DNA from 3 places in the Geomicrobium sp. JCM 19037 genome. Region 3 is predicted to be linked to each of the others. Evidence: riboswitches for the same ligand, from Rfam matches in the RefSeq annotation. Region 3 holds a riboswitch; each other region holds the start of a gene.
The links. Region 3 has a riboswitch for S-adenosylmethionine ahead of JCM19037_RS12110 (methionine ABC transporter ATP-binding protein). Riboswitches for the same ligand answer to the same signal wherever they lie in the genome.

Region 1 (10,049 bases), on a different contig from region 3:
GTTGAACCGAGAAACCTACATTTTGATTACGGAACGTGGTACGCTGAAGCATTTTGTTTAACTCGCCAAGCTGATCGGTTGTTTCGACTTTCGCGCATGGAATCACTGTTGCTTCTTTTGACGAGCTTCACGCCGAAACGTAAAAAAAGTGACCCTCATTCTATTGCTCCAATACCATTGCATCTACGCTTCTCGCGAGATGTTAAACAACGAGTGCTTGAGCAATTTCCTGAACAAACCGAAACATTTAATGACCACATCTACGTTTATACAGAATATTATCATCCGACATATGCTTTATCGATTGTTCTTAGCTATGGATCAAATGTAGAAGTGATCTCCCACTATCATTGCGAAAAGAAGTTCTTCAAGAAATCAAGAAAATAACCCAAATCTACAATGAAGGAGACGAATGATGAATATTCTAGTTACAGGGGCTACTGGCACAGTAGGTCGACACGTAGTTCAGCAGCTGATAGATAAGGGTTATCTGTTCGCGCAGTATCGAGAAATCCGAAAAACGCACAACTGCCCCACCGTGCAGAGGTCGTTTACGGGGATCTGATGCAACCGGAAACGATGCGTCAACCTCTTCACAACATTGATGCCATGTACTTGATTTTATCAAGCGATGTAGCTGGTGCCGATTTGGAAACCGATGCGCAGGTCATTGCGCTTGCAGAGGAAGCAGGAGTTAAACACGTGTCGCTGCTCACTGTTTACGGAGATGGACTGGTGGAGCAAGCGTTACGAAACAGCACGATGACTTCAACGTTTGTTCAACCCGTCGGGTTTATGGCAAACTGCCTTGATGACTGGCAGGACACCATTCGTAATGGTGAAGTGATCGAAGCATTTGGCGGCCATATCAAGACAGCAATTATTCACGAAGGTGATATCGGAGCAGTGGTCGCAGAAACATTGGTAAATGAGGATCACTATGGACAATTTTACACACTCACAGGACCTGAATTGCGATCAAAAAAAGAATGCGTTGATATGATTAGTCATGTGCTAAGAACATCGATTTCGTTTAAAGAGCTCTCTTTGGATGAAGCTCGGAAGCGCTGGAAAGACGCAGGGTATGACGATGAAAGCATCCAGTTTTTCGTGCAGATGGGCACTCAGCCACCTGAAATTGGCACCACCATCTTACCAACCGTTGAAAAGGTTCTAAAACGACCTCCAAAGAGGTTCAGTCAATGGGTGAACGAAAATAAGAATCAATTTAGTTGAACAGAAAGGGTGACAAAATGAGCAATATTGCAATTGAAGCAAAAGGTCTCGTGAAGAGATTTGGTGAGCAAAGGGCTGTTGATGGCATCGACCTTACGATACCAAAAGGAATGGTATATGGATTCCTCGGTCCAAATGGCGCAGGAAAGACGACGACCATTCGCATGCTCGCTACGCTATTAAAACCAGACGGAGGAAGTGCAAAAGTTTTTGGTCACGACATTACAAGCGAAACGAGTGCGGTTCGTGCAAGAATTAGTCTAACCGGACAATATGCCTCATTAGACGAAGACTTGACCGGAAAGGAGAACCTTGTCATGATCTCGCGCCTGATGGGCTACTCAAAGAAGGAAGCGAAAAACCGAGCCGACGAACTTCTTGTCGCCTTCCGTCTTGACGCGCCGCCAAAAAACAAGTAAAGAACTACTCCGGTGGGATGCGAAGAAGAATGGACATCGCCGCTAGTATCGTCGTGACTCCGGACTTGTTATTTCTTGATGAACCAACGACCGGACTTGACCCAGAAAGCCGCATCGAAGTGTGGGGAATTGTTCGTTCACTCGTCCGCGCAGGAACGACCGTATTACTTACGACGCAATACCTAGAAGAAGCCGATCAATTAGCGGATCGAATTGCAGTCATTAATCAAGGAAAATTGATTGCAGAAGGAACAAGCGCAGAACTGAAAGCATCAATTGGACGAAACACGTTGCACGTGACGCTCGTTGATGAGAATGATTTATCTCGGGCACAGCAAATTTTCGAAAATAAATTAAGCAACGTCGTACAAATTACAGATGCTCATTCCCTCTCTATACAAGTCGATCAGCCCTCCAAGATTGCTGAAACATTTAGTAACCTCGCGAATGAATACATCCAAATGAGTAGCTTTTCTTTAGGTCAACCGAGTTTGGACGAAGTATTTCTTACGCTCACAGGTTCCAAAACACCAGATGAGGAGAAGATCAATGACGAAACAAATGAATGAAGAACGTCTTCATGATGCGATTGCTTCTGGGAAGCGTCCCCGTCGACCGAGTCCTTTTTCTTCAACGCTCACCTTTGCATCACGTACACTTTTACGAATTAAGCATGTTCCGGAGCAAATGTTCGACGTAACGCTATTTCCGATTATCTTCTTACTCATGTTCACCTACTTGTTTGGCGGGGCAATCGCCGGTTCAACGACCGAGTATTTGCAATTTCTGTTGCCCGGTATTCTCGTCATGACTGTTGCTCAAATTACGATGTATACAGGTTTAGATCTAAATAATGATATTCGAAAAGGAATTTTTGACCGCTTCCGCACCTTGCCAATCTGGCTGCCATCCGCTTTGATTGGTGCGCTGCTCGTTGACGTTGTGAGATACACATTAGCTTCTCTCATTATGATTGGTCTCGGTCTCATCTTAGGATTTCGACCGGAAGGGGGCGTATCCGGCGTATTGGTTGCTCTCGTCCTCATCCTATTCTTCTCATTCAGCTTATCATGGCTATGGACAACGCTCGGTCTTATTATGCGCTCAGACAAATCGTTAATGATGGTTAGCATGATGATTCTGTTTCCACTAACATTTGTAAGTAACGTTTTCGTAGATCCAGACACGCTGCCAGGATGGCTTCAAGGTTTTGTAGAGGTAAACCCCATCTCCGTTTTAGCAAATGCCGTACGGAGTTGGATGCATGGAACTGGGACCTTTGAACAGATTGGCCTCGTTCTCCTGACATCGGCAATTTTCATCGTAATCTTCGCACCTTTAACGATGTATTTATACCGCAACAAAAAGTAAGAAAAACCTCAACAATATCAAAGAGGTATATTTGGGCGTTAACCCACATAATTGCTACTAGTGAGACAAAAAGCAACCACTGATCGAGCCAAAACAAGCACGGCTTAGATTCTATTGGCAGGCACCTTGCTATGCCTATACACAACCTAAGGACGACACAACAAAACCCCTCCAAGCTGCCAAGCTTGGAGGGGTTCTCATTATTCAGCCGGAAGGACGGCACCTTCATACTGATCTTCAATAAATTGTTTCACATCATCAGATTGCAAAACGTCCACGAGTGTTTGAATGTTCTCGTCCTCTTGATTTTCAGCTTTCACAGCGATCACATTCACATACGGGTTATCTTCACCACTCTCGACGACAATGGAGTCATCGACAGGGTTTAGGTCGTTATCAATGGCGTAGTTAGAGTTAATGAACACGACGTCGCCCTCACCGACATCGAACGCTTGTGGAAGTAAAGCGGCTTCGTACGACGGATCAAAGTCAAAGTTATTCGGGTTTTCGTCAATATCATCAATCGTTGCATAGATTGGATCGATGCCATCAGCAATGGTAATTAATCCTTCGGCTTCAAACAAGCTTAATACGCGGCCGTGGTCAGCGACAGAGTCGCTCATAATAACATGTGCGTCTTCAGGAAGGTCTGCCAATGATCCGTACTCTTGGCTGTATCCCCCCATCGGTTCGATATGAACACCACCGACGTTCTCAAAATCGTATCCGTGTTCTTCAATTTGACTCTCTAAATACGGAATGTGTTGGAAGTAGTTGGCATCCAACTCGTCAAGGTCAAGGGCTTGGTTTGGCATTACATAGTCATTGAATGTCTGGATTTGTAATTCAATGCCTTCTTCTTCTAGTAGGTCTGTGGCGTATTCTAGAATTTCTGCATGAGGAACGTTTGATGCACCGACAACGAGTGACTGTGTTTCGCCATCTTGGGCTGCTTCATCATCGCCTTCATCCCCAGTTTCTTCCGTCTCTTCTGGTGCATCTCCTGCTGATTCGTCTGTTCCTTCTTCATCAGAAGTGCCACATGCCGTTAAGGCTAACGTTAACGATCCTGCTGCAATTGCGGTGTAAAACTTTTTCATCAAACTCTCCCCTATCTTTTATCTAATTTTCTAGTTAGAACGTCTCCAATACCTTGAAAGATGAAGACGATAACGAGTGTGATAATCGTTGCAATAAACGTTATTTCAGGGTTATTTCTTTGGAAACCATCTCGAAACGCAAGATCCCCTAAACCACCAGCACCGATCACTCCGGCCATCGCTGTATAACCAACAAGTGCGATGGATGTGACGGTAATCCCTGAGACGAGCGCTGGCATTGATTCTGGGAGTAACACTTTGAATATAATCTGGAACTGGTTACTGCCCATTGATCTTGCAGCTTCAATAACCCCTTTATCTACTTCACGCAAACCAATCTCAACGAGCCTTGCGTAAAAGGGAGCGGCTCCAATAATCAATGCCGGTAGTGCAGCTTGTGGCCCGAGCATCGTGTTGAGTACTGCAACCGTAAACGGTATGAGTAAGATAATTAAAATGATAAAAGGAATGGAACGAAACACATTGACAAACGCAGCGACAATCCAATTAATGATAGGGTTCGCCCATATCTGTTTCTTTGATGTCAAAAATAGCAATAAACCAAGGGCAATGCGAGAATAAATGTAAAGAAAATAGCGATGACGCTCATGTAAACTGTTTCCCACGTGGCATCGAGCATATTATCCCAATTGACATTACTGAGGAATTCATCACCCATCATTCATCACCTCCGCCTGAACATGGTGCTTTTCAATATAGGCAAGTGCTTCTGTTACTGCGTCAGAGGTTCCTTCAAGGGAGATAAACAATGAACCATAACTCCCATCTTTCGTGCGTGCGATGTTCCCTTGTAAAATATTCACGTCAACGTTTACGTTGCGAATGAGATCAGACACAACAGGCTTCTCCGTTTCGTCACCTACAAAAGTCAACTTCACGACTGTACCTTTTTCATCGTGCAATTGATCCTCAATCACTTCTAATGAACCATCGGTTTCTGTAATTTGCTTCACGAACGCTTGAGTAATTTCTTTCTTAGGGTGTTTGAACACATCAAGCACTCCTCCTTGCTCGACGACTTCTCCATCTTCCATGACGGCAACTCGCCCACAAATCTTGTGAATGACGTGCATTTCATGAGTGATGAGCACAATCGTCAATCCTAGCTTCTGATTGATTTCATAAAGAAGCTCGAGAATCGAAGACGTCGTTTTTGGATCAAGTGCAGATGTCGCTTCATCGCATAGCAATACTTTTGGGTCATTCGCAAGTGCTCTAGCAATGCCAACGCGTTGCTTTTGTCCGCCACTCAGTTGCGAAGGGTATGCACCGCCTCGACCGTCCAAGCCGACAAGCGAAATGAGTTCGTCCACTCGTTCATTTCGTTTCTTTTTTGGTACACCGGCAATTTCTAGCGGGTACGCAATGTTTTCCCGAACCGTCCGCGACCAGAGGAGATTAAAGTGTTGAAAAATCATGCTAATCTCTTGCCTCGCCTTTCGTAGCGCACGTCCTTTTAAATTCAGCATGTCGTAATCGGCAATTTTCACCGTTCCCGATGAAGGCGCCTCTAAAAGGTTAAGAAGGCGTATAAGTGTACTTTTTCCAGCACCACTATAACCGATTATGCCAAAGATCTCTCCTGATTCTATCGTTAAGTTCACGTCTTTTACTGCATGAATGTGTGCATCTTTCGTCACAAAAGACTTTGACACATTGTTCATTTGAATCAATTGATGCACCCCCTATCCATTCTATTCCAAGTATCCTTACCTATTCACTATATTTTAAGTTCGAAAAAAATAAACAAGCATACGTTTCGTTTGGATAAAACAAAAATAACCTTTTTGCTAGAAGATGAGCAGAAAGGTTAATCGTACGTTCCATCTCATCTCCCAAGGCATTTGCAACCTTGCAGGAATTGGCACCATTGCAATTGCTTGCCGGTTGCCGGGTTTCACAGGGCCAGTCCCTCCACCACTCCAGATAAGGATATTTAGTTGATGTTTGAATCTTAGCACCCTCACACCGATGTTGTCAACTATTCTTTCAATGGCATAATTTAGGCAAAATCAACTCATCAATAATCTGATAAATATAATTCGCATCAATCGTTTTCTTCGTCACGATCGTACGGTAATGAATCATTGAAGGTCCGATATCTGCGATTAAATCTAACTGTTCCAGCGTAAGTGCTGGATTAGGGTACATGTAAGGGTCGAGTATTGCGAAGAAAGCAAGCCGAAACTTGTGATAATACCCTTGCTGTAACCCAAGTTCTAATTCTTGATTTTGTGAAGCTGCACTTCCAATCGCTGCATACGCACGTTGAATCGATTCATCTTCGATTCGAAAGCTAGACGCCATTAGATGAAACAATTGATCCCGTAAATCATTAAATTGCTCCACTTCTTGTAAGATCTCTTCAAACGGCTTCACGTCTGAAATGGCCTGAATAACGAGATGTGTCTTTGACGTCCACCTTCGATAGATCGTCGCTTTTCCTACGCCTGCGTGCTGAGCAATACGGTCCATCGATACACGTTCATATCCGTGTTCTCCAATGAGCTCTAGTGCCGACTGCATGATGATGCGATCCCGACTCTTGTCCAAAGGGCGTCCCTTCTTCTTTTCAATCGCACTCATGACAAGCCTCCTTCTTCCTATAGTCATTTCATCGTATCACCAGGATATACAGAGTGCAAATTTACGAAACGAAACTGTTTCGAAACGATTGCGTTTCGTAAATAATCATGGTACGATTCATCTTGCTGATTCAAGCCATATATATTTTTTAGGAGGGACGGCTATGGCACATGCACCAACAACTGCTGAAATAAAGGAAGACTTATCGAATGTAAAACCGATACCGATATTAGCCGTTCTTCTTTCAGGCGCCTTTGTTGCGATCCTGAATGAAACGATTCTTAACGTGGCTTTACAAGCATTATGGGAGACTTGGGCGTGAACTCAAGTACAGCTCAATGGCTCGTGACTAGCTATATGCTCGTCATCGGAATCTTAATTCCAATTTCTGCATATTTCATTCAACGATTCACAACGAGACAACTATTTATTACGGCGATGACACTGTTTACGCTCGGTACAATTGTCGCCGGTTTTAGCCCAACCTTTGCCTTCCTTCTTATAGGACGTATTGTGCAAGCGGTCGGGACCGCGATCATGATTCCGTTACTCATGAATGTCATTCTTGCTGTCATTCCCCAAGAAAGGCGTGGGGCAGCAATGGGTATGATGGGACTTGTCATCATGTTTGCTCCAGCAATCGGGCCTACTGTCTCTGGGTTTATTATTGAAGGATTATCGTGGCGCTGGATCTTCTTTCTTGTGATTCCAATCGCCCTATTTTCTCTAGTGTTCGGTTACTTCGTCTTGAAGAACGTCACGAAAACCTCAAAGCCAAAACTTGATCTCTTTTCATTCTTATTGTCTACGATCGGCTTTGGAGGAATTGTGTACGGATTTAGCACCGCTGGTAAAGGCGATTCCTCACTTGCAGACCCAATTGTCATCGCCTCGCTTGCTGCAGGGTTTATCGGGCTGGCCGCATTCGCATTCCGCCAGATAAAAATGAAAGATCCGCTTCTGGATTTACGTGTATTCCGCTACCCGATGTTTGCTTTTGGTTTAATTATTGTCATGCTCGTCATGATGACGATGTTTGCACTCATGCTCGTTCTGCCGATTTATATGCAATCTGCGTTACTGTTCACAGCCATTGCTACCGGACTCATTATGTTACCTGGTGGGATTATAAACGGGGCGATGTCTCCGATCATGGGCGAATCTTTGATAAGGTTGGTCCGCGCCCAATCATTATTCCTGGAGCCATTTTACTCGTCATCACCGTATTCACGTATCGATTCTCCACCCCAGGTGTAGACGAGTGGATACTTGCGATTCAGCACATTTTTGTGATGGTTTCTGTCGCGATGATTATGATGCCTGCGCAAACGAACGGACTTAACCACTTACCACGGCATTTGTATCCGCACGGTACGGCGATCTTTAATACACTCATGCAAGTTTCTGGTGCGATTGGTGCTGCCATCTTTATTTCTATTATGGAAACAGGCAGAAGTAATGCGCTCTCAGGCATTGAAGATCCGACTGCTGCACAGCAAATTGAAGCACTCACAATCGGTGCTCAACAAAGCTTCTCATTCGGGTTTATCTTTGCGATTATTGCTCTCGTCATTGCGTTATTTATTCGTTCAAAAAAACCGAAAACGACAGAAAGTGAATAGTAAAACGCAAACACCCCTATATTGGGCGTGTTTGCGTTTTTTGCTTTGATATCTGCTGAGGGACAATATCCGTGAGATCTTTGGCGCTGAAAAATGCATCTCACTCTCTAAACTACTCGTCAAAGTGAACCAGCGGGTCCAGCTCGAGTGGGGATTTCAAGAACATGAAGCATTGCAATCGCAAATTATCCCATCATATACCCTTATCTATGGAATTTTCTATATATATCAAGCTAAACACTGTTACACGTATTTTAACTCCTCTTTTTCAGTGAACTGCTTACGACCTGTGGGGTCTCGTCTCGGTCCTTTTTCCACAAGCGTGATCTCCTTTCGTTCCAATCAACGATACTGAAAAAGCGACAGTGTTAACTAAGTTTGCTAAGTAATGACCATGAACGCTATTCATACACTTTGAATGTCAATGGCAGTCATAGAAACCATTCATTGCTACGTCTATAGTGTACGATTATCTTTGATGATGTTGAACTTTAAAGCTCTATCGGTTGGTTTACCATAGGTTTATGAAGAAATTCTTTCGTTCAACTTACATAGATTATGTCCACACGCGTACGAAAAACAAATCTGACACCGATTTATGCAGCTACCCTTAAAATCTCATTAAAAATTACTTACATTTATAATGTGTATATTCCTTGATCAACCTACTCGCCTCTTATCTTTCTACACGCACTTGTGGCCAACGCTTGTCCCATTTTTTATGTTTGACCCGATGATTGTAAGCCGACTGCACGCTGGGGTGTTCTTTTGCCATCGGTGTTGGTTTTATTACACAGTTGACCAAGTCAGAGATGCCATGAGGGGCAGCGAGCTCAATTGCGCCAGCATTTGTCATTCTCACCATAACGGCAGTAGCGGTTTCAGGATATTGGCTGACAGCATCGAGCGATGATTCATATGGGTCTGTACCGTTAAGCGTATGCATACGCGCTTGATTTTTGACAGACCAAGGGACATCCGGACAGGCGGTGTGCAGTTTCTGTTCGATCTGCTTTTCAAACGACTCCGTGACGTGATCGGGATCATAATAAATGACATCCACATCGTCCGTCTCTGTTCTTTTTGAGAATTGGTGCAAATGATCCCACACTTTTGCTCGAACAAAGCCTGCACTGATCCAACAATCAGGTAAGTTTAGCTTTCGGACTGTGCGTAAACATTTCACCATATATTCATCTTGACTAATAAGTTGTTCAATATCCTCTTTCTTCATTACACATTTCTCCATTCTCGAAAGCTCATAACAATGCCCGTGTTAAGAACAAACCTCAACACGGGCATGAGACTTTCTAGTCGTTTTTGTCACGGTCATAAAAGGATTCAAGGTTTTCTTCTGCTGATGTGGAATACGTGTCTTCTGACGCTTCCGGTTCGGACGACTCTTCTGCTTTCGCATCGGCTTCTGCCGCAGTTTCGTCTTTAGCTGCAGCAAACTGAGGTTGACCTTCACGCACGGTATTGCCTACGCTAGAATTGCCACGAGCAACGAAACTTTCGAGCATCTCTTTTAGGTCCATTCCCGTTGCTTCTTTCAAACTTTCCTGCACACCGAGCATCGTTTGCGTTACATTGCCAGCAATTTTATGAGCACCACCTTTGGAGTCGGAGCCACCCATATCAATGACTTTGTAGCCGTCAATTTTGCTAAGTGGGGCAGCAACTTCTTTTGCAAT
Region 2 (10,049 bases), on a different contig from region 3:
TCAAGACCGATGTTAATATTGTCGCCAATCGTTAGCCACGGAAAAAGATAATCTTGTTGAAGCATATAACCAATGTTGGTTGTCTGAGAGGTAACTTTTGCCCCGTCGAATTCGACATCACCGCTTGATGGTGTTGTTAAGCCCGCAATCATAGAAAGTATTGTCGTTTTTCCGCAACCACTCGGACCGATGATAGAAACGAATTCACCATCGTCAACTTCCAAATTCACATTACGAATCGCTTCAACAATATCAGATCCGGTAAAGAAATATTTTTCGATGTTTTGCAATTGCAGTCGTGCCACGGATCTACCTCCTTTAATCATATATAGAGGGGAATTGAACATTGAAGAGGGCTCCTGAACCGCTTCAGAAGCCCTGAACTAAACGATTACTCTAATGCTTGATCCGTAATGGAACGATTGACGAGTTCTTCGTAACCAAATCGCTCTGGAAGCTCCCCAGAATCGTCCATTATATTTTGTAAATGCTCCCATCCGTCTTCATCAATGTACGGATCTTTTGCATAGGAGTCTTGGTTGCGGTACCTTTCGATAACTTGAGCAATCAGTTGTTCAGATGTTTCATCAAAATAAGGAGCGATGGACGTGGCGATTGTGTCAACATCTTCCTCTTGAACGAACTGCTGTGCTTTATAAAGTGCACGGTTAAATTTCACGAGCATCTCTTCATTATTTTCAATTGTACTTTCTTTCGTAATAAAACTTGTATACGGTAAAATGCCTGACTCTTCCCCAAAGCTTGCGACGACATAACCTAATCCTTCTTCCTCAAACTCAGTCGCTTGTGGTTCAAAGAGTTGAACAAAATCTCCAGACCCTGATGCAAATGCACCTGCAATATTGGCAAAATCAATGCTTTGGTCAAGGGTTACATCTTCATCAACATCAATGCCATTTTGAGCAAGTGCGTATTCTCCGGCCATCTGTGGCATTCCTCCAGCCGCTGACCAAGGTATTCCTTGCCACGTAAGTCTTCAAATGTGAAGTCTTCAATCGGTTCTCTCGATACTAAAAAGGTTCCATCTGTTTGTGTTAAAGCCCCGAAGTTGACGACGCTGTCACTTGGGTTTTGAGCGTGAACATAAATGGATGTTTCCGAACCAACTAAAGCAACATCCGCACTGTCTGCTAGCAACGTGGTCATCGTTGTGTCGCCGCCCCACGTCGTCGTAATGTTAATATCTAAGCCTTCATCGGCAAAGAAGCCTTCCTCAACCCCTACGTATAGCGGCGCATAAAAAATCGAGCGAGTCACTTCTGCAACTTCTACCGTTTCTGTTTCTGAGTCCGTGCTACAAGCACTAAGAAGCAGCACCGCTAAAACCGGAGCAACCAGTCGTCGATATGATTTTTTCATATGATCTTCTCCCCCAAAATGTTTCAATACACCTATCATATGCGGATTGTATAGACGGGTGTTTGTTTATCTGAGAAAACATCTCGGGATTTTTAAACACAAAAAAGCTGTTCAAACCCATCACTAGATGAATTCAAACAGCTGTACAGATATTATTTATGATTCAAATGTTGGTCCTGCTTTTCGAATGTCATCAGACACGTGAGAGAAGCGTGCAAAATTCTCTTTGAACTTGCGAGCCAGCTCTTTTGCCTTTGCGTCATATTCTGCTGATTCGTTCCATGTAGATTTTGGTTGCAACACTTCATCCGGTACACCAGGTACACGGGTAGGAATATGCAGTCCGAAAAACGGATCAGCAGTCGTATCAACGTGGTCAAGCTCCCCTTCAAGCGCAGCTTGCACCATCGCTCTTGTAAAGCTAAGTGGAATTCGTTCGCTCACTCCATAGCCGCCTGCATTCCAGCCAGTGTTAACGAGAAATACATTCACATCATGCTGATCAATCTTCTCACCGAGCATTTCCGCATAAACAGAAGCATGTCGTGGCAAGAATGGTGCACCGAAACAGCTTGAGAAAGTCGCTTCAGGTTCTGTAACGCCACGCTCTGTACCCGCAAGCTTACTCGTATATCCACTTAAAAAATGGTACATCGCTTGCTCTTTTGTAAGTTTACTAATTGGAGGAAGAACACCAAAAGCATCAGCTGTTAAGAATACAATTGTATTTGGGTGACCTGCCATACTTTGTGGAAGCATGTTCTGGATGTGTTCCAACGGGTAAGCAGCTCTTGTATTCTCCGTGTAATATCCATCGTCATAGTCTGGCTCACGACTTTCATCATCTAAGACGACGTTTTCGAGAACAGCCCCGAATCGAATGGCGTCATAAATGTCAGGTTCTTTATCCTTTGAGAGGTTGATCGTTTTCGCGTAGCAACCTCCTTCGATATTGAACACGCCGTTTTCTGACCAGCCGTGCTCATCGTCACCGATAAGAAAACGTGTACGGTCTGCGGATAGCGTCGTTTTTCCTGTTCCAGATAACCCGAAAAATAAAGCGACGTCACCTTCTTTACCCGTGTTTGCAGAACAGTGCATCGGCAATACATCTTGAGCAGGCAACAAGAAGTTCATAATTGAGAAAATGGACTTCTTCATCTCACCGGCATATTCTGTTCCGCCAATGAGGACAATGCGCTCTTCAAATGAAATGTGAACGAACGCTTCAGAACGTGTTCCGTCTTCGGCTGGGTCTGCTTTAAACCCAGGGCAGATACGATCGTAAAACCGTTCTCTTCCTCCGCTGGCGTTTCCCCTTGTTCAGGACGAATAAACAATTGACGGGCAAATAAATTATGCCAAGCAAACTCATTGATCACACGCAGGGGCAGACGATAATCTTTATCTTTTCCGGCATAGCCGTGTGTCACAAACAACGCTTCTTGTTGCCCTAAATAGTGAACAACTTTACGATATAAAGAAGAGAACACATCTTTTTCTACAGGGGTATTTACGACACCCCAATCAATGTCTTCATGTATAGTCGGTTCATCAACGATAAATTTGTCTTTCGGGGATCGACCCGTATACAAACCAGTGGTTGCTGCAAACGCTCCAGACTTCGTTAGCACACCTTCGTTGCGTGAGAGCGCTCTTTCTACTAATCTGGACTCAGGAAGGTCCTGTTCAACGTGTTCCCCTTTTAATAAATGTTGGAGGCAGATTCAAAAGATACGGTACTCATATTGGCAAAATCCTTTCTCACATTGTTCACGATACGAAAGTGTGAATTTGAAATTAGTATAACACATTTTAACTTATAGTCTATACTATTTTTCAATTTCACAAATGTGCCATGATTATTGTGTAAAAAACAAGATAGGAGCGATTTTGGATGAAAGCATGTGTTGTGTTTTATGATAGCCATTGTTCACTTTGTCAAAACACGAAGGAGAAGTTGCAAAAATATGCCACATTTCGCCAAGTTAAATGGGTGTCTACGCGCGAAGAAAACTTAGAAAAACACTATCCTTTTGCACGATACGCCGATTTTGAACGAGAGATGTACGTACTCGTTGATGATACGTATGTGTACGGAGGGTATGATGGTGTCATTCGGCTTTTACGTTTGCACCCGCTGCTTCGCACGCCGTTATACTTTGGGTCCAAAACTCCAATACGACCCATCGGCAAAAAGCTATATGAAAAAATTGCGGCGAATCGGCCGATGATTGGCAGTACATGTAAGGATGGACTTTGTAAAATTAGCTAAATTCTTATAAATGGTATAACACAATAAAAGAAGCCATCTCGTTTGCAATTCTTCTATATAACCTTTATATTATTCAAGTAGGCTTTTATCAGGAGAAGGTGGAGGGGCAGGCCCGATGAAACCCAGCAACCACTTGCCGAGTGCAGGAATGGTGCCAACCTGGCAAAACACGACTTTGTGTTCTGCAAGATAAGAGGCGAAAGGTGAAATGTAATGCTCCTTCCTCACAGGTGAAGGGGCTTTTTCATGTTCAAACGGCACGAATTAAGGATCTACACATATAGAGTAAGTAGGAATTGTTTGAGGAGGAAACAAACATGGAAGCAAATGGCCGGAGGCTTTTTACATCTGAATCAGTGACAGAAGGGCATCCAGATAAGATATGTGATCAAGTATCTGATGCAATTTTGGATGAAATTCTCACCCATGATCCGAATGCCGGGTTGCATGTGAAACTGTAGCGAATACGGGACTTATTCTTGTGACAGGGGAAATTACGACGACCACATACGTCGATATTCAGAAGATCGTACGAGAAACGTTGAGTGAGATTGGCTACACGAGGGCAAAATATGGTCTAGACGCAGAGACTTGTGCAATTATTACTGCCATTGATGAACAATCCCCAGACATCGCTCAAGGTGTTAATGCAGCGTTAGAAGCACGCGAAGGCGTTATGACCGACAAAGAGATTGATGAAATTGGTGCGGGAGATCAAGGGTTAATGTTTGGTTATGCAGATAATGAAACTCCAGAGTATATGCCAATGCCGATTTCGCTTTCTCACCGTCTTGCAAGACAACTAACGAAAGTACGAAAAGATGGCGTCTTGGATTACTTGCGCCCAGACGGAAAAACACAAGTGACGATTGAATATGACGACAATCATGAACCAGTACGCGTTGATACGATCGTTATTTCGACCCAGCATCATCCTGAAGTGACCCTCGAACAAATTGAAAAGGATGTTAAAGCAGAAGTCATCGGTCCGGTTGTACCAGAAAAATGGATCGACAGCAAAACAAAATACTTTATTAATCCGACAGGGCGGTTTGTCATCGGTGGTCCACAAGGTGATGCTGGCCTAACTGGACGAAAGATTATTGTCGATACGTATGGTGGTTTTGCTCGTCACGGTGGTGGTGCTTTTTCTGGTAAAGACCCAACAAAAGTTGATCGCTCTGGCTCTTATGCCGCGCGGTATGTCGCAAAGAACCTCGTTGCCGCTGGACTTGCCGACAAATGTGAAGTACAACTTGCGTATGCAATTGGCGTTGCCAAACCTGTATCCATCTCCATCAATACATTTGGTACCGGAAAGGTGTCGGAGAGCGTTTTACTCGAACTCGTTGACCGTCACTTTGACTTGCGACCGGCTGGCTCATTCGCATGCTCAATTTGAGAACACCGATCTACAAGCAAACAGCTGCATACGGTCATTTCGGAAGAACAGACGTTGATCTTCCGTGGGAACGTACTGATAAAGCAGATCAGCTAAAAGCAGAATCAGGAATCTAAACAAAAAGCTCAGCCAGTGGCTGGGCTTTTTTATATGAATGTAGGCTAGAAACAAAGTAGTCATGCCATTTATACAAGATCGTTTACCCTCTGATGGAGAAATTCTTATACTATATATTCACGTTATAAAAATAACACAGCGCGTCACGTTCATTTCCCGATTGAGCCATGCTAGCCGGAACTCCTGACACCCGAGTATACGAAAAAAGTTGCGTGTACATTCCAGTTCAACCAAGGTTGCCATCGTGTTTGTGAGCAAAAACTACTCGTTGTATAACATTTGGGTATTTTTAAGATGTCGGTGATCTAGATCACCCCCGGAACGATCTAGATCGTGTTAAAACGCTGGTTTTTTCCAGATACTGGTCGATCTAGATCGTTTTCATGATGATCTATATAAGTTGAACTTAAGAAATTCATTGAATCGGATGACTGAGATCGGTCTTTGCGGTTGAGTGTTTGCATATTGCGTGTTGAAATTCATCTCGTTGCACTTCGACAGCTTCGTTGTCGATCGTTGTTCGTCACTGCAAGGGTTAGGGGCAACACGAAAAACGTTTGCCGAAGGGTGAAAAGTCCTCACCGAGGCCCACCACCTCGCACAAGCATGTGATGACCGGTCACGTATGTGACAATCCAGCCTCAAACCGGGCACTTTCGGCATGCAACTGTCACAAATTGCACGATTTGTGACAGTTGACACCGTTTATGTGCGAATTCACGTTTAAAATCATGGTTTTTCTTTCTCAAATGTCACAAATATGAAGATATGGGGCATTTGGACTTTTTTCCACACACCGTAGCCAGGAGCAGCATCGAACCGATGTCGCCCTTGTGCTACGAAGACGTCGGCGCGAACCGCACCGAACCGAGTCCGATTTGGCCTCGGCCCCGCTGGGGCCGACAGGTTGCTTGCTTATGGGCATTGAATCTGCGCTCCAGTTGGAACAAACTGCGCAGGAGTTTAGCTGAATGAGCGCCAAAATTGGTAAACTAGGCAAACTTACGCGCAAAATGGCACCCAGCATCGCGCTACCCCTCCAACCTAACAACCAACAGCGTTAATCAGGAAAATCTTCATTCTATATAGGTCGCTTCAAAACAACACAGTTCACCTCATAATGGACGATCTATGAACGTTCATTTTCTAAATCAAACTTCAACCTTGTTTTATGCACATAAACTTCCAGAGCACAAGCGATCCGCCAGCATTGGAAATCAATAAGTAGTAGCATTTCATTTTAAACAAAGTACGTTGATTGGTCATTGCGGCATTTCGTCACCGCCGATTAGATTACATGGCGATGCAAAATAAATGAACTCGTTTAATTTGGGAATTTATGCTAAGTGGTACATGCCTTAACCCTTTACCTACAAAGAAAGAAGAAAAACTCTGCAAGCCACTAAGAATGGAATCGTCAAAAAACAATGTCGAATTTTGTTGACACCGCTTTCACCTAGGGCTATAATTCGTTTTAGAAAAAGTGAAACAGCGTTCCTTAATGAAGAACAGGAGGGGGATGATGATACAATCAATCGACCGAGCCTTGCGCGTATTAGATTTGTTGAAAGATCATCATTTTGGACTTGGTGTTACTGAATTATCCCATCGTTTAGGGGTGGCAAAAAGTACAGTGCACCGCATTCTCAGTAGTATGGAAGATCATGGTTACGTAAGGCAAGAACCGAATAATGGTAATTATCGGTTAGGTTTAAAATTTTTAGAAATGCAACAATATGTTCTAAAACAAATGGAAATTACGGCGATTGCGAGGCCGTTTCTAGATGATTTGAGTAGAGAAGCAAATGAGATTGTCCATCTCGTTGAACAACAAGACTTTGAAGTTGTTTACTTGGATAAAGTAGAACATCATTCGAATACGATTCGAATCTATTCAAGGATCGGGCGTCGGGCACCTATGCATTGTACCGGTGTAGGGAAAGTATTATTATCACATCTAACCGATTCGAAATTGGAACACTATTTCCAAAATGTGACGAGTCGAAAGAAATTCACAGAGCATACATTAACGACAAAAATAGAGATAAAAGATGCCATTACACGTATTAAAGATTTGGGATATAGCGTAGATAACGAAGAACACGAACGAGGCATTCGGTGTGTAGCAGCGCCCGTTTTTAATCATCTTGGAGAGGTCAATCATGGTGTGAGTGTTACAGGTCCGTTGGACCGTATGGATGATCAAAGACTCGAAGAAGTGATTGGATTATTAACAGCGACGTGCGGGAGAATATCGAAAGAATTAGGATACCAATAGATTTCTTTATCTCATTTAAGAAGAACAGCGTTCCGCAATAAGGAACAAAGGTGCAGTGAAACAGAATATAGGGGGAAGTTTTAATGAAAAAATATTTTCTAAGTTTAGGAATGCTTGTGCCAGTATTAGGTCTTGTAGCATGTGGCGGGGACGATTCAACAGATGCGAACGGCGAAGATGCTGCGGCTAATTTCCCAAGTAGTTCAATGGAAGTTATTGTTCCTTATGCTGAGGGTGGCGGAACAGATTTGGTAGCAAGAGCTTTTGCAGATTATTTGCAAGATGAAATTGGTGAGTCTGTCAGTGTGTCAAACCGTGAAGGTGGCGGTGGTGCAGTAGGTATGCAAGCAGGTGCAAACAGTACTGCGGACGGGCATTCAATGACACTCGTGACGGTCGAATTGTTAACGCTTCCTCATAGTGGATTAGCGGACTTAAATTATGAAGAAGATTTTAAACCTGTCGCTCTTCTTAATGAAGACTCAGCTGCTATCACTGTGCAAGCGGATTCTGAATACGAAACGATTGACGACTTTATTGAAGCGGTAGAGTCTGGTGAGAATTTGCAAATCGGTAACTCTGGAACAGGTGCGATCTGGCATTTGGCAGCTTCAGCATTAGAGCAAGAAATCGATGGTTCTTTTAACCATGTGCCGTTTGAAGGAGCTGCTCCAGCAGTGAACAACTTATTAGGTGGGCATATTGATGCCGTTAGTGTGAGTCCAGCTGAAGTGATTAACCAAGTGGAAAGCGGAGATTTACGCGTCCTTGCTGTTATGGCGGACGAGCGTGTGGACGCTCTACCAGATGTGCCGACATTAAGCGAATCTGGAATTGATCTGTCTATTGGTACGTGGAGAGGGATTACAGTGCCTGCAGACACGCCTGATGAGGTTGTTGACGTCCTCGCTGACGCTGCAGCAGCTACAGCCGAAAATGAAGAGTTTATCGAGCGAATTGATACGCTGCAACTCGGATATCGTTATGAAGATCCAGCAGGATTTACAGAGTTGATGAACGACCAAAATTCATTATTTGAAGAATTGATTCCTTCCTTAGATTTAGATTAATAGAAGGGGACGAGCCGGATGCAAAAACTTCATGCTAACCACGTGATTAGCCTATTATTACTCGTGTTTGCAGTCGCTGCTTTTATTATGGCTCAAAGTTTCAACTCATCGAGCGGGACCGCACCAGGTCCCGCCTTTTTCCCACAAGTTTTGAGTGTGTTGTTACTTGTGCTTGCCATTATTTTAGCCTTTCAAACACCCGCCAAGTCAAATAGCAAAATGAACATAAATGTTGTTCTTATTATGATAATATTTGGTGTCTATGTGTTTCTAGTTCAACCGATCGGGTTTGTTGTCTCTACTCTGTTGTTTACCGTCGGTTATTTACTTATTCTCGGTGAACGTCGTTGGTATTTTATCGTCCCAGCAGCAATTTTGTTGCCAGTTACGGTTTCATATGCATTTGAACAATTGTTAAATGTTCCTATTCCTCATGGGGTGCTTTATTAAGGAGGGTTTTAGATGAACCTGTGGGAAGGCTTTCTCGGTTTAGCAGATCCCATGATTCTGATATTATTAATTACAGGGGTTTTGCTAGGTGTAATCATCGGTTCATTGCCAGGCTTGACGGCTACAATGGGTGTTGCTTTATTCTTACCTGTAACGTTTGGTATGGAAGCTATACCAGGGTTATTGTTGTTAGTTGGGATTTACTTCGGTTCCATTTACGGGGGATCGATTGCTGCGATCTTATTAAACACACCCGGTACACCAGCAGCGGCAGCAACCGCAATGGACGGTTATGCAATGACCAAAAAAGGAGATGCGCGAACGGCTTTAAATGTTGCGGTCATTGCTTCAGGGTTTGGGTCAATTATTAGTGTCCTCATGTTGATCTTTCTTTCCCCACAACTCGCCAACATTGCGCTTAGTTTTAGTGCGCCTGAAATGTTTGGTTTAGCTTTATTTGGTCTTAGTATTATTTCTAGTATTGCTGGGGCATCGCTCGTGAAAGGGTTAATTGCTGGGGTAGTCGGTCTCTTGATTGCAACCATTGGTATGGACCGATGACGAGTTATCCGAGATATACATTTGATCAACCCGTACTGCTAGAAGGTTTTGATTTTATCCCAATTATGATTGGTCTATTTGCGGTGTCTGAAGCTTTTATTATGGCTGACGATTACTTTAAGGAAAAAGGCGGACCGTTAAAAGTGACGGCCAAGTTGCTAAAAACGAATTGGCGGATAATGCCTAGGCTGTTTCCGACAATGACGAAATCATCGATTTTAGGGTCCTTAATCGGAATTATTCCAGGTGCAGGTGCAGACGTCGCTGCCTTTGTTTCATACAATGAAGCCCAGCGTTTTGCGAAAAAAGAAGATAAGGAACTGTTTGGAAAAGGGAATCCAAAAGGGATTGCAGCTGCTGAGTCTGGAAACCAAGGGGTAACAGGTGGAGCTATGGTTCCGCTACTAACATTAGGAATTCCTGGTGATGCAGTAGCCGCAGTCATGTTAGGTGCCTTTGTTGTTCAAGGAATCCAACCAGGTCCGCAAATCTTTCAAACGAGCGGTGAGTTAATCT
Region 3 (10,049 bases):
GCTATCAAAACCGTTAGGCCACTACATCGCAGAACAACGAATAATCTTTACAAAAGAGGTAGATGAGGGGAGCGTACCGATGGCAAAAAAATCAAAACAGATGAATGTGCAAGTAATATGGCGCTGGCATTTATATGCAGGTCTACTATTGGTTCCTTTTTTACTCGTACTAGCGATTACAGGGGGAATTTATCTTTTTAAATGGGATATTGAAGCTGCAATCTATGCTGATTATTACGAAGTAGAAGCGTCTGGAGAGACGCTACCACCTGAGGAGCAAGTAGAAATTGCAGCGGATGAACACGGCGGAGAAGTGGTTAGATATCGGCCTGGGGAAGATGCCAATCGCTCTGCTGAAGTAGGAATTGTTGATGAAGCGGGTGAGTCGTTAACGGTGTTTGTCAATCCTTATACGGGGTCGATTCTCGGTACGTTGCAAGATCGCGATCGTGTGATGGATCGGTTGGCTGACTTACATAGTGAACTTATGGCAGGTACAACCGGGGATCGAATTGTCGAACTCGTCGCTTGTTGGACAATTATTATGATTGTGAGTGGCCTGTACTTATGGTTTCCTCGTAAAAAAAATAAAGTTCAAGGAGTGATCGTTCCCCGCTTTAGAAAAGGTAAACGCACACTCATTCGTGATTTTCACGCGGTGCCAGCATTTTGGCTTTCCGGAGATGATTTTCTTACTCGTCACTGGCTTATTGTGGACCGGCTTTTGGGGGAATGGGGTTCAACAACTAGTGACGAGCACAGGTGCAGGGTATCCACCTTCAATATGGGTTGGTTCTGCTCCTGAATCTGAAGTCATATCTGAAGATGTAGCTGATGTGAGTTGGGCTGCAGAAAACCTGCCTGTACCAGAATCACAATATATTGCAGGATTTGAACAAGTATCCATTACCGAAGTGACGAGGGTGGCAAAACAGCTCGATATTCATCCGACATATGATGTCTTCTATCCAAGTGGACAAGAAGGGGTTTTCACACTTTCTGTCTTCCCGCACCGAGCTCAAGATGAAGCAACCGTTCATATCGATCAATATAACGGCGCGGTTTTGGCCGATTACCGATACGATGATTATGGAACGATAGGTAAAGCGATGGCGCTTGGCATTACGATTCATAAAGGATTACAATTTGGGTTTTGGAATCAGATAGCCGGACTGCTCGTTTGCGTAGGATGGTAGTCATGATTATAAGTGGGTTTTGGTTATGGAAACGCAGGAAGCCAACGACCCATTCTGGTGCACCGAGATCAATCCGAATTACCGAAGCGAGAGGAATATTAACGATTCTCCTCATCTTTGCCGTCATCTTCCCACTTGTTGGTTTGTCTCTTGTCGTCGTTTATCTCATTGATCGCTACATCATTCGAAAGAGCAAAACGTTGCGAACATGGCTCAATGTTCAAGAGGAGGAACACCATGCGTAGAGGAATGATCGTGGGCTTCCTACTAGTAATGTTGTCGGGTTGTTCAATGGTGGAACGGTTCGTGGACGCCAACAATCATGATGACTACAATGACAGGGCAAGACTCGTTGTAGATATGATGACAAATGAGATTGTCACCGCAAACGAACAGCAACGGCTCTCTGTTCAAGTGACAGCAGACTACATTCCTGTTGTTGATGCAGAACATGTCGGTATCCGCATTTGGCCGGTATTAGCAGGGGAAGAAGAAGCAGATGAGTACGAGCTTTTCCACCATACGATGGGCGTGTATGAAACAGAAGTAGAAGTCTCTCGGGAAGGCCTCTATTACGCGGAGGCCGTCGTAGAAATCAATGACCAAAAGCTACGACCGAAAAAATATTTTGCCGTCGGTCGTCTCTATCAAGAGGAAGTACTTTTGTTAATGGAAAATGGATCAGAGGAATCGGGAAATGAAGATCATAGCGCTCATCACTAGATAAAAAATTTAAAAGGCAGTTGACAAAAGAAATTTTTTCTATATAATAAAAGAAAATTCATAACTAAATATTTCTTATCCAGAGAGGTGGAGGGACTGGCCCTTTGAAACCTCGGCAACAGGCTTACTCTTAAGCACTGTGCCAATTCCTGTAGCATGTATGCTGCGAAGATAAGAAGAGCCTAAACGGGATAAAGACCAACCATCCTCTCTTCTTATTTTAAGAAGGGAGGATTTTTCGTTTCCAAAAGGATACGGTTGAAGAGATTTTTATCGTTAAAACTAAGTAAATTTATATGTTAAATAAGAATTTGTCGTTAGAGGGGAATGTAGATGATTACATTTGAAGACGTATCGAAAATATACGAAACAAAAACAGGTGCAATTCATGCGTTGAAAAACGTGAATGTCACGATTGATAAAGGAGAAATACATGGTGTTATCGGCTTGAGTGGGGCAGGGAAAAGCACGCTCATTCGTTGTGTGAACCTTATTGAGCGTCCAACATCGGGGCGCGTGCTCGTAGATGATATTGACTTGAGTCAGAAATCGGGGAAAGAACTTCAAAACCAAAAACAAAACATTGGCATGATCTTTCAACATTTTAATTTGTTGCAATCCCGGACGGTGTTTCAGAACATTGCGATGCCGCTAACCTTACAGAAGAAGTCGAACAAGGAAATAACAGAGCGTGTAGAAGAGTTGCTCCAGTTTGTTGGTTTGGAGCATCATAAACATCATTTTCCAGAACAGTTATCAGGTGGACAAAAGCAACGAGTGGGTATTGCTCGTGCGCTTGCTTCAAACCCATCGATCCTGTTGTGTGATGAAGCAACATCCGCACTCGACCCGGAGACGACAAATTCGATTTTGCAGCTCATTAAAGAAATTAATAAACAATATCAAATTACTGTGCTACTCATCACGCATGAAATGTCGGTCATTCAACAAATTTGTGATCGGGTTTCGGTCATGGACGATGGCGAGATTGTTGAGAGTGGTTCTGTTATCGATGTTTTCTCTAAACCGCAAGAAGAAACGACGAAGAAGTTTGTAAAGTCAGTATTTCAAGCCGACATCCCGAGTCGCGTTATGGAAACTGTGAAGACGCAAGATGAGCATTCCAAAGTGATTCAGATTGAGTTTATTGGTTCGTCATCGAGTGAACCGATTTTATCGCAGATGGTAAAGAAGTTCGGAGTTGATGTGAATGTACTGTACGGCAATATTACCGAAATACAACAAGTGCCTTTTGGACATCTCGTCATTCAAATCCAAGGAGAAGAACAAGCGATCGAGCAGGCCATTGACTTTGTATACGAAAACGACCTTTCCCTAAAGGAGGTGGCATAAATGTTAGAAATGCTACCGTCTGCAATTCAGCCGAATATTACGACCGCTCAACTACTGGATGCTTTATATGAAACATTGTATATGGTAAGCATCTCTCTCGTATTTTCGGTTCTAATTGGCGCGGTGTTAGGCGTGATTCTCGTTGTCACAAGAGATGGGCATATCCTTTCATCACCATTCATTTTTAACCTTTTAAATCCAGTCATTAATGTGTTGCGTTCGATTCCATTTATTATTTTACTCGTTGCAATTATTCCGATAACTCGTGCCATTGTTGGTACGTCGGTCGGAACGACGGCAGCCATTGTGCCCCTTGTTGCCTATGCGGCACCGTATGTTGCCAGACTCGTCGAGAACTCATTGCTTGAAGTTGAACCTGGAATATTGGAGGCGGCAGATGCGATGGGGGCTTCAAAAGTACAGGTGATTACAAAGTTTATCTTACCTGAAGCGATGGGCTCGCTCATCCTTACGATTACGACGGTAACCATTGGTCTCGTTGGGGCGACTGCGATGCTGGTGCGATCGGAGCTGGAGGAATTGGCGACGTTGCGCTCACATACGGTATCAGCGGTTTGATAATATGACGATGCTCATCACTGTCGTTCTGCTCGTCCTAATTGTTCAAGCGGTACAAACATCAGGTAATTATTTTTCGAGAAAAGCAAGAAGAAGATAAAACAGATAGAGGAGAATGTCATAATGAGAAAACAATTGAAATTCGTAGGGGTAACACTTACTGCAGCGGCACTCGTTGCGTGTGGCGATGATGAACAATCACAAACAGAGGCAGGAGCGTTTAGCCTGATGACCCGTTAACAGTAAAGATTGGCGTGAGCGGGACCGACACGCCGCAGTGGGACTATATTGCTGAACTTGCTGAAGAGGAAGGCATTGAGATTGATTTAATTCGTTTTAGTGATTATGTGCAACCGAATATCGCACTTGCTGAAGAGGAGATTGACGCCAATGCTTTTCAAACCGTTTCTTACTTTGACAACTTTAAAGAAGAGCATGGGTTTGATCATTTAGAAGCCATTGCAGCGACTGTGCTCGCTCCTTTAGGCTTGTACAGCGACGAGTATGAGCGCGTGGAAGACATCCCAGAAGGGGCTGAAATTGCCATAGCCAATGAAGTGACCAATCAAGCGAGAAATCTTATGCTTCTCGAAGAAGCCGGGCTATTAGAGCTAGAAGACGATTTCGGGGTAACGAGTGGGCTTGATGACATTAAAGAGAATCCTTTAAACCTAACACTCACACCTGTTCAACCGGCGAATGCGCCTCGCATCATGGCAGACATTGATGCCGCAATTATTAACAACGGAATCGCTGTAGATGCAGGTTTAAGCCTCCTGATGATGCCATTGCCATTGAAGATGAGACGGCTACGCCTTATATCAATATTATCGCTGCACGTGAGGACAATGCTGATGATCCAGCGTTGCAAAAGATTATCGACATTTACCAAAGCGAAGAAGTTGAACAATTTATTTTAGACGAGTATGAAGGTGCAAGTATTCCGACATTTATTTCAGTCGAAGAATTGCTCAATTACCCAAAATAGGAGGTCATTACGATGACGAGAGAAGCGTTAAAACAAACCATTACCGATTACGCAAAAGCGCACCAACAAACCTTTATTACCATTAGTCAGCAAATTCATGCACGTCCGGAATTAGGAAATGAAGAAGTGTATGCATCTGCACGATTATCTGAGCAATTAGAACGTGAAGGGTTCTCCGTCCAACGAAACATTGCGGGACACTCGACTGGATTTATTGCAAAAAAGTCATCTGAAAAACCAGGTCCAACCGTATACTTTCTTGCCGAGTACGATGCGTTGCCAGAAATCGGGCATGCTTGTGGCCATAATATCATCGGGACGACGAGCGTATTGGCAGCCATTCTTCTAGGGCAAATTATTGAAGAAATTGGAGGTACGGTGGCTGTTGCTGGAACGCCTGCAGAAGAAGGTGGAGATAACGGCAGTGCAAAAGCAAGTTTTGTTAATCGAGGGTACTTTGATGATGGCGATGCCGCAATTATGATTCATCCGGGCAAAGAGACGCGCGTGTCTGGTCATTCTCTAGCGGTTGATCCTGTTGATTATCATTTCCACGGACGAACGGCTCATGCATCTGCAACACCTGAAAAGGGAATTAATGCCCTCGATAGTGTGATTCAATTATTTAATGGTATAAACGCATTGCGCGAGCATTTAGCAGACGATATTCGAATTCACGGTGTTATTCCTGATGGAGGAAAAGCGCCAAATGTTGTCCCCGACTACGCTCGAGCTCGGTTTTTCCTGCGGGCGGCTTCAAGGCATGATCTAAATGAAGTAAGGAAGAAAGTTGATCGCATCGCTGAAGGTGCCGGATTCATGAGTGGGGCCGACCTTGAAATTACTGAATTCCAAAACGCTATCGATGAACTGCTACCTAACGATCCATTTAACGAATTATTTTATGACATTTTCACAGAACTTGGTCACGATGTAGAAAAGACACCGTCTCAAGCAGCTGGATCAACGGACACAGGCAATGTGAGTCAAGTTCTTCCTACAATCCATCCTCATATTAAGATCGGCGATAACCTTGTCGGTCATACAAGGGAATTCGCCGAAGCGGCTAGTTCGCCGAAAGGAGACCAAGCGGTCATCGATGGCGGTGTAGGGCTCGCGCTTATTGGATTAGAGTTGTTCCTAGATTCAGAGCGATTAGTAAATATCAAACGAGCTTTCGAAGCGTCTCGAAGCAAGCAAAGTGAGCCATTAAGCATATAAAACCCCTACAATTCTTTGCATAAATGTTTCTTCTGTCGTTCATGATAATGAACAGGGGTGATATTTATCGCACGGAGAATGTCCAAACCGAAAACCCACCGCGCTCGTTCAATGTTCAAAGATAAGCTCGGTGAGATTAACCGTATTGTAAAAGCTGCATACCAAGATGACTCAGAAAGAAGATAACGGCTAGGGCTGCTCCGACGGGGCAGTCCTTTGTTGTAGGGGGCGACGTTGTGAGGTCGAGGAGGGGAGAGTGCACGCATTCGACACGGAAGTGCACGCATTCGACAACATCCCCGCGCCTTACTTGATGAATCGTTTCACTAATGTACCCTCCTCCGTGATCGCTAACCGCGGTCACTTTTTTAAATTAAAAGGTTGACAGTAAAAAAAAATACGGGTAATCTATAAAACGTAATCATTACGATTTATATACATGTATAGTAAATAGCGACGATCACGGGAGGTTGGGACTTTGAAAAAATTACTTTTTTTAACGATAGCAAGTAGTGTAATACTTACAGCGTGTCAAGATTCTGGCGATGAAAGCGATGAAGGCACGACAGACGAGGACCCTTTAGCGGTTTCAACGACGTTATATGCGCTTGAGGATTTCACGAGTCGGATTGGCGGGGAGCATGTAGAGGTCGAGAGCATCTATCCACCTAATGCTGATGCCCATACATTTGAACCTTCATCGAGTGAATTTGTGATGTTGGCAGAACAAGATCTGTTTATTTACTCTGGCGTAGGGATGGAGCTTTTGCTGATACAGCGGAAGAAGTTCTCGAAGATGAGAACGTCCATGTGTTTGCAGCTGGAGAGAACCTCGATCTTCGTGGTGAGGGGCATCATGAACATGACCACGGGCAGGAGGAAGAAGATCATGATCATAGTCACGACCACGCCCATGAAGAAGACCATGATCATGCACATGATGAACAGCATGCAGATGAGGATGGCCCGGTCATTCAAGGCGTTCAAGCACTATCATACAGGTGACACGATCGATGTCCACATTGGCGATGCGGATGACGCCGGCGATGGTGAGTGGCACTGGTACACTCGCACGGATGAAGCTGGTGATTGGCAACGTACGGATGTCGAAGGACTCGAATACTCAGGCGAGGCTACGGAAACGAAACAATTAAAAGCGGTTTTGTACGATGAAGAGGACGAAGTTCTACTTGAAACAAATGAAGTGAGCGTGATTATTGATGATCATGACGAAGAACATGGCGTGGGAGATCCACATGTTTTCCTCGATCCTGTGCTCAGTCAGCAAATTGCTGAAAATATTAAAGAAGTCCTCATTGAATTACGACCAGAACAAGAAGATGATTTTACGGCAAACTATGAAGCACTTATTGACGATCTTGAGCAGTTGGATGAAGCGTTAGCAAGCACTTTTGAGGAAGCCGACCACAACCAGATCATTGTTTCTCACGCAGCATACGGGTATTGGGAAGACCGGTACGGATTGGAGCAATTAAGTGTCCACGGTTTATCATCGACGCAAGAACCTTCACAGTCTGAACTTGTGAACATTGTAACGATTGCCGAGGAGAACAACTTAGACTATGTGATTTTCGAAAACAACGTTAGCTCCACGATTACCGAAGTGATTCAATCTGAGATTGGTGCAGAGAGCTTAGTGCTTCGCAACATGGAGAGCATCTCTCAAGAAGACAGTGATAATGACGAAGATTATGTAAGCATGATGCAAATGAACATTGAGATACTTCAACAAGCGCTAAATGATTAAGTGATTTATATTTTGCCACCTATTACAATAATAGGTGGCCAAAAATTGATGACTAGACGATGCCTTGGGCAATCATTGCATCGGCGACTTTCTTGAAACCGGCAATATTGGCGCCATCTGATAAGTTGTCTTCGCATCGATATTTTCGACCTGATGCTAAACTTTTGTCGAAGATTTCTTTCATAATTTCTTTTAGCTGTGTGTCGACTTCTTCAAATGACCAAGATACGCGCGAGCTGTTTTGTGCCATTTCTAGCGCCGATACGGCAACCCCACCGGCGTTTGCAGCTTTACTTGGCGCAAACTGGACGTTGTTATCACGGAAATGATGAAACGCTTCAAGTGTACAAGGCATATTTGCCCCTTCTGCAACAACGCGCACGCCATTCTCGACGAGGCGTTTAGCGTCTTCCCCGTCTAATTCGTTTTGTGTGGCACAAGGCAAGGCGACATCACAAGCGACTTCCCAAATCTTCTTATCCTCGTAATACTCTGCTTCTGGATGATGCTCTGTATAGGCGTGAATGCGTTTCTTCTCGACTTCTTTAATTTGCTTGATTGTTTCTACGTTGATTCCGTTTTTATCATAGATGTAGCCACTAGAATCATTACAAGCAACGACGATGCCTCCGAGTTCAACCGCTTTTTCCATCGCATAGATGGATACTTTACCAGCTCCGGAAACGACAACTCTTTGCCCTTCTAATGTCTTGTTTTCTTCTTTGAGCATATTCTCAACAAAGTACACGACACCGTAGCCTGTCGATTCCGTGCGGGTGAGGCTACCGCCGATGTCGATTTCTTTACCGGTAAAAGCACCGGCCTCTTTTGTGCCGTTAATCTTCTTGTATTGCCCAACCATATAGTTGATTTCTCTGCCGCCGACGCCAATATCTCCTGCTGGAACGTCAACATTTGGGCCGATATATTTTGCTAACTCGCTCATGAAACTTTGAGTAAATCTCATAATTTCTGCATTGGATTTGCCTTTAGGATTAAAATCGGCACCGCCTTTTCCTCCGCCGATTCCTTGACCTGTAAGTGAGTTTTTGAAGATTTGTTCGAAGCCGAGAAATTTGATGATGCTGCTGTTTACGGAAGGGTCAAAGCGAAGACCGCCTTTATACGGACCAAGAGCAGCATTGAATTGGACGCGGTACCCGCGGTTCACTTGAACCGTGCCCTCATCATCGACCCAAGGGACACGAAAGGTAATGAGGCGGTCAGGCTCGACCATTCTCTCTAAAATCCCAAACTTCTGATACTTCGGGTGCTCAGCGAGTAGAGGAACGAGAGACTCGAGGATCTCCTCTGTCGCTTGCTGAAATTCTTCTTCGTGGGGATTTCTCTCTTTTACAGATGCGAGAACCTGATCGACATAGGCTTGCGCTTGTTCTTTAGACATTTGAACCACCCTTTCACTAGGACAATTTATCGAAAAGTTGGCTTCAGTATAACATAGTAAGTTACATCAACTAGTGAAATTGCTCGGTATAGTTCAATGCTATGGAGGAGAAGGAAACTATTGATTCATAAGACGTAACCTTCGACATAAAAGTACATAGAATCGGCTGATAGGCATGTAAATTTCATCGTGATATATTTTTACTATTACTAATAGTCTAAAAAGGAGGAATGCTGATGTATAGCAACGGGCTGAAGAAGTTGATGATGGTTTTTATGTGCTTTTTAGTCGTGTTTAGTTTGATTCCATCGGGTATAAGTAGTGCAACAGAGCATGATATTTCCGAATATTTGGAATTAGAAAAGAAACTCGAACAAGAGGAGACTTCTCAAGATGTTGACGAACCTTATACCATGTGCAAGGAGGGTTAGAAGAATGGGTGGAAATGTCTGAAGGGGACGCGGTAGACCGTGAGCGTACGGATAAGGTTGATCAAGATGTACAGGAAGCTTTTGAATCAGAAGATGATGTGAGCGTGATCGTACATATAGAAGATGGTGAAAGCGAAGATTTCTTAGATGACGCTCAAGCAATTAATCATCGAGCAGAACGCATTCAAACGATTATTGACCAACTTACAGTCAGAGCAGAGACGACACAAACAGAAGTGTTATCGGTGTTAGATAACTTGGCGAGTCAAGGAGAAGCGAGTGAAGTTGCGTCATTATGGATAATTAATGCCATTTCTGTACGTGTTTCAGAAGCTGCACTTGCTGAAATAAAGCAACTGACAGATGTGTCTCATGTTACAAAAGA

Region 1: it holds a riboswitch for S-adenosylmethionine, as region 3 does, so the genes downstream of both, JCM19037_RS11500 (methionine ABC transporter ATP-binding protein) here and JCM19037_RS12110 (methionine ABC transporter ATP-binding protein) in region 3, are expected to answer to the same signal.
Region 2: it holds a riboswitch for S-adenosylmethionine, as region 3 does, so the genes downstream of both, metK (methionine adenosyltransferase) here and JCM19037_RS12110 (methionine ABC transporter ATP-binding protein) in region 3, are expected to answer to the same signal.

What each region holds. Positions count from the first base shown of each region.
Region 1 covers NZ_BAWZ01000018.1:15,376-25,424, reverse strand. The annotation lists gene JCM19037_RS11530 (YafY family protein) at 1-387, shown strand, start outside; gene JCM19037_RS30105 (NAD-dependent epimerase/dehydratase family protein) at 413-565, shown strand; gene JCM19037_RS11525 (SDR family oxidoreductase) at 529-1,236, shown strand; partial or broken gene JCM19037_RS11520 (ATP-binding cassette domain-containing protein) at 1,254-2,224, shown strand; gene JCM19037_RS11515 (ABC transporter permease) at 2,205-3,026, shown strand; gene JCM19037_RS11510 (MetQ/NlpA family ABC transporter substrate-binding protein) at 3,227-4,126, opposite strand; partial or broken gene JCM19037_RS11505 (methionine ABC transporter permease) at 4,138-4,805, opposite strand; gene JCM19037_RS11500 (methionine ABC transporter ATP-binding protein) at 4,798-5,820, opposite strand; SAM riboswitch class I at 5,973-6,080, opposite strand; gene JCM19037_RS22805 (TetR/AcrR family transcriptional regulator) at 6,137-6,733, opposite strand; partial or broken gene JCM19037_RS11490 (MDR family MFS transporter) at 6,897-8,355, shown strand; gene JCM19037_RS11485 (nucleotidyltransferase family protein) at 9,032-9,589, opposite strand; gene JCM19037_RS11480 (flotillin family protein) at 9,666-10,049, opposite strand, start outside.
Region 2 covers NZ_BAWZ01000034.1:18,204-28,252, reverse strand. The annotation lists partial or broken gene JCM19037_RS16875 (ABC transporter ATP-binding protein) at 1-305, opposite strand, end outside; partial or broken gene JCM19037_RS16870 (ABC transporter substrate-binding protein) at 392-1,380, opposite strand; partial or broken gene pckA (phosphoenolpyruvate carboxykinase (ATP)) at 1,537-3,107, opposite strand; gene JCM19037_RS16860 (thiol-disulfide oxidoreductase DCC family protein) at 3,278-3,655, shown strand; SAM riboswitch class I at 3,738-3,851, shown strand; partial or broken gene metK (methionine adenosyltransferase) at 3,973-5,173, shown strand; gene JCM19037_RS16850 (IclR family transcriptional regulator) at 6,697-7,452, shown strand; gene JCM19037_RS16845 (tripartite tricarboxylate transporter substrate binding protein) at 7,536-8,522, shown strand; gene JCM19037_RS16840 (tripartite tricarboxylate transporter TctB family protein) at 8,541-8,972, shown strand; partial or broken gene JCM19037_RS16835 (tripartite tricarboxylate transporter permease) at 8,985-10,049, shown strand, end outside.
Region 3 covers NZ_BAWZ01000019.1:50,212-60,260, forward strand. The annotation lists partial or broken gene JCM19037_RS12100 (PepSY-associated TM helix domain-containing protein) at 101-1,196, shown strand; gene JCM19037_RS27315 (hypothetical protein) at 1,199-1,441, shown strand; gene JCM19037_RS12105 (FixH family protein) at 1,434-1,919, shown strand; SAM riboswitch class I at 1,992-2,097, shown strand; gene JCM19037_RS12110 (methionine ABC transporter ATP-binding protein) at 2,253-3,272, shown strand; partial or broken gene JCM19037_RS12115 (methionine ABC transporter permease) at 3,273-3,951, shown strand; partial or broken gene JCM19037_RS12120 (MetQ/NlpA family ABC transporter substrate-binding protein) at 4,106-4,839, shown strand; gene JCM19037_RS12125 (M20 family metallopeptidase) at 4,852-6,060, shown strand; gene JCM19037_RS22885 (metal ABC transporter solute-binding protein, Zn/Mn family) at 6,539-7,828, shown strand; gene gdhA (NADP-specific glutamate dehydrogenase) at 7,881-9,233, opposite strand; gene JCM19037_RS12140 (hypothetical protein) at 9,470-9,664, shown strand; gene JCM19037_RS12145 (S8 family serine peptidase) at 9,679-10,049, shown strand, end outside.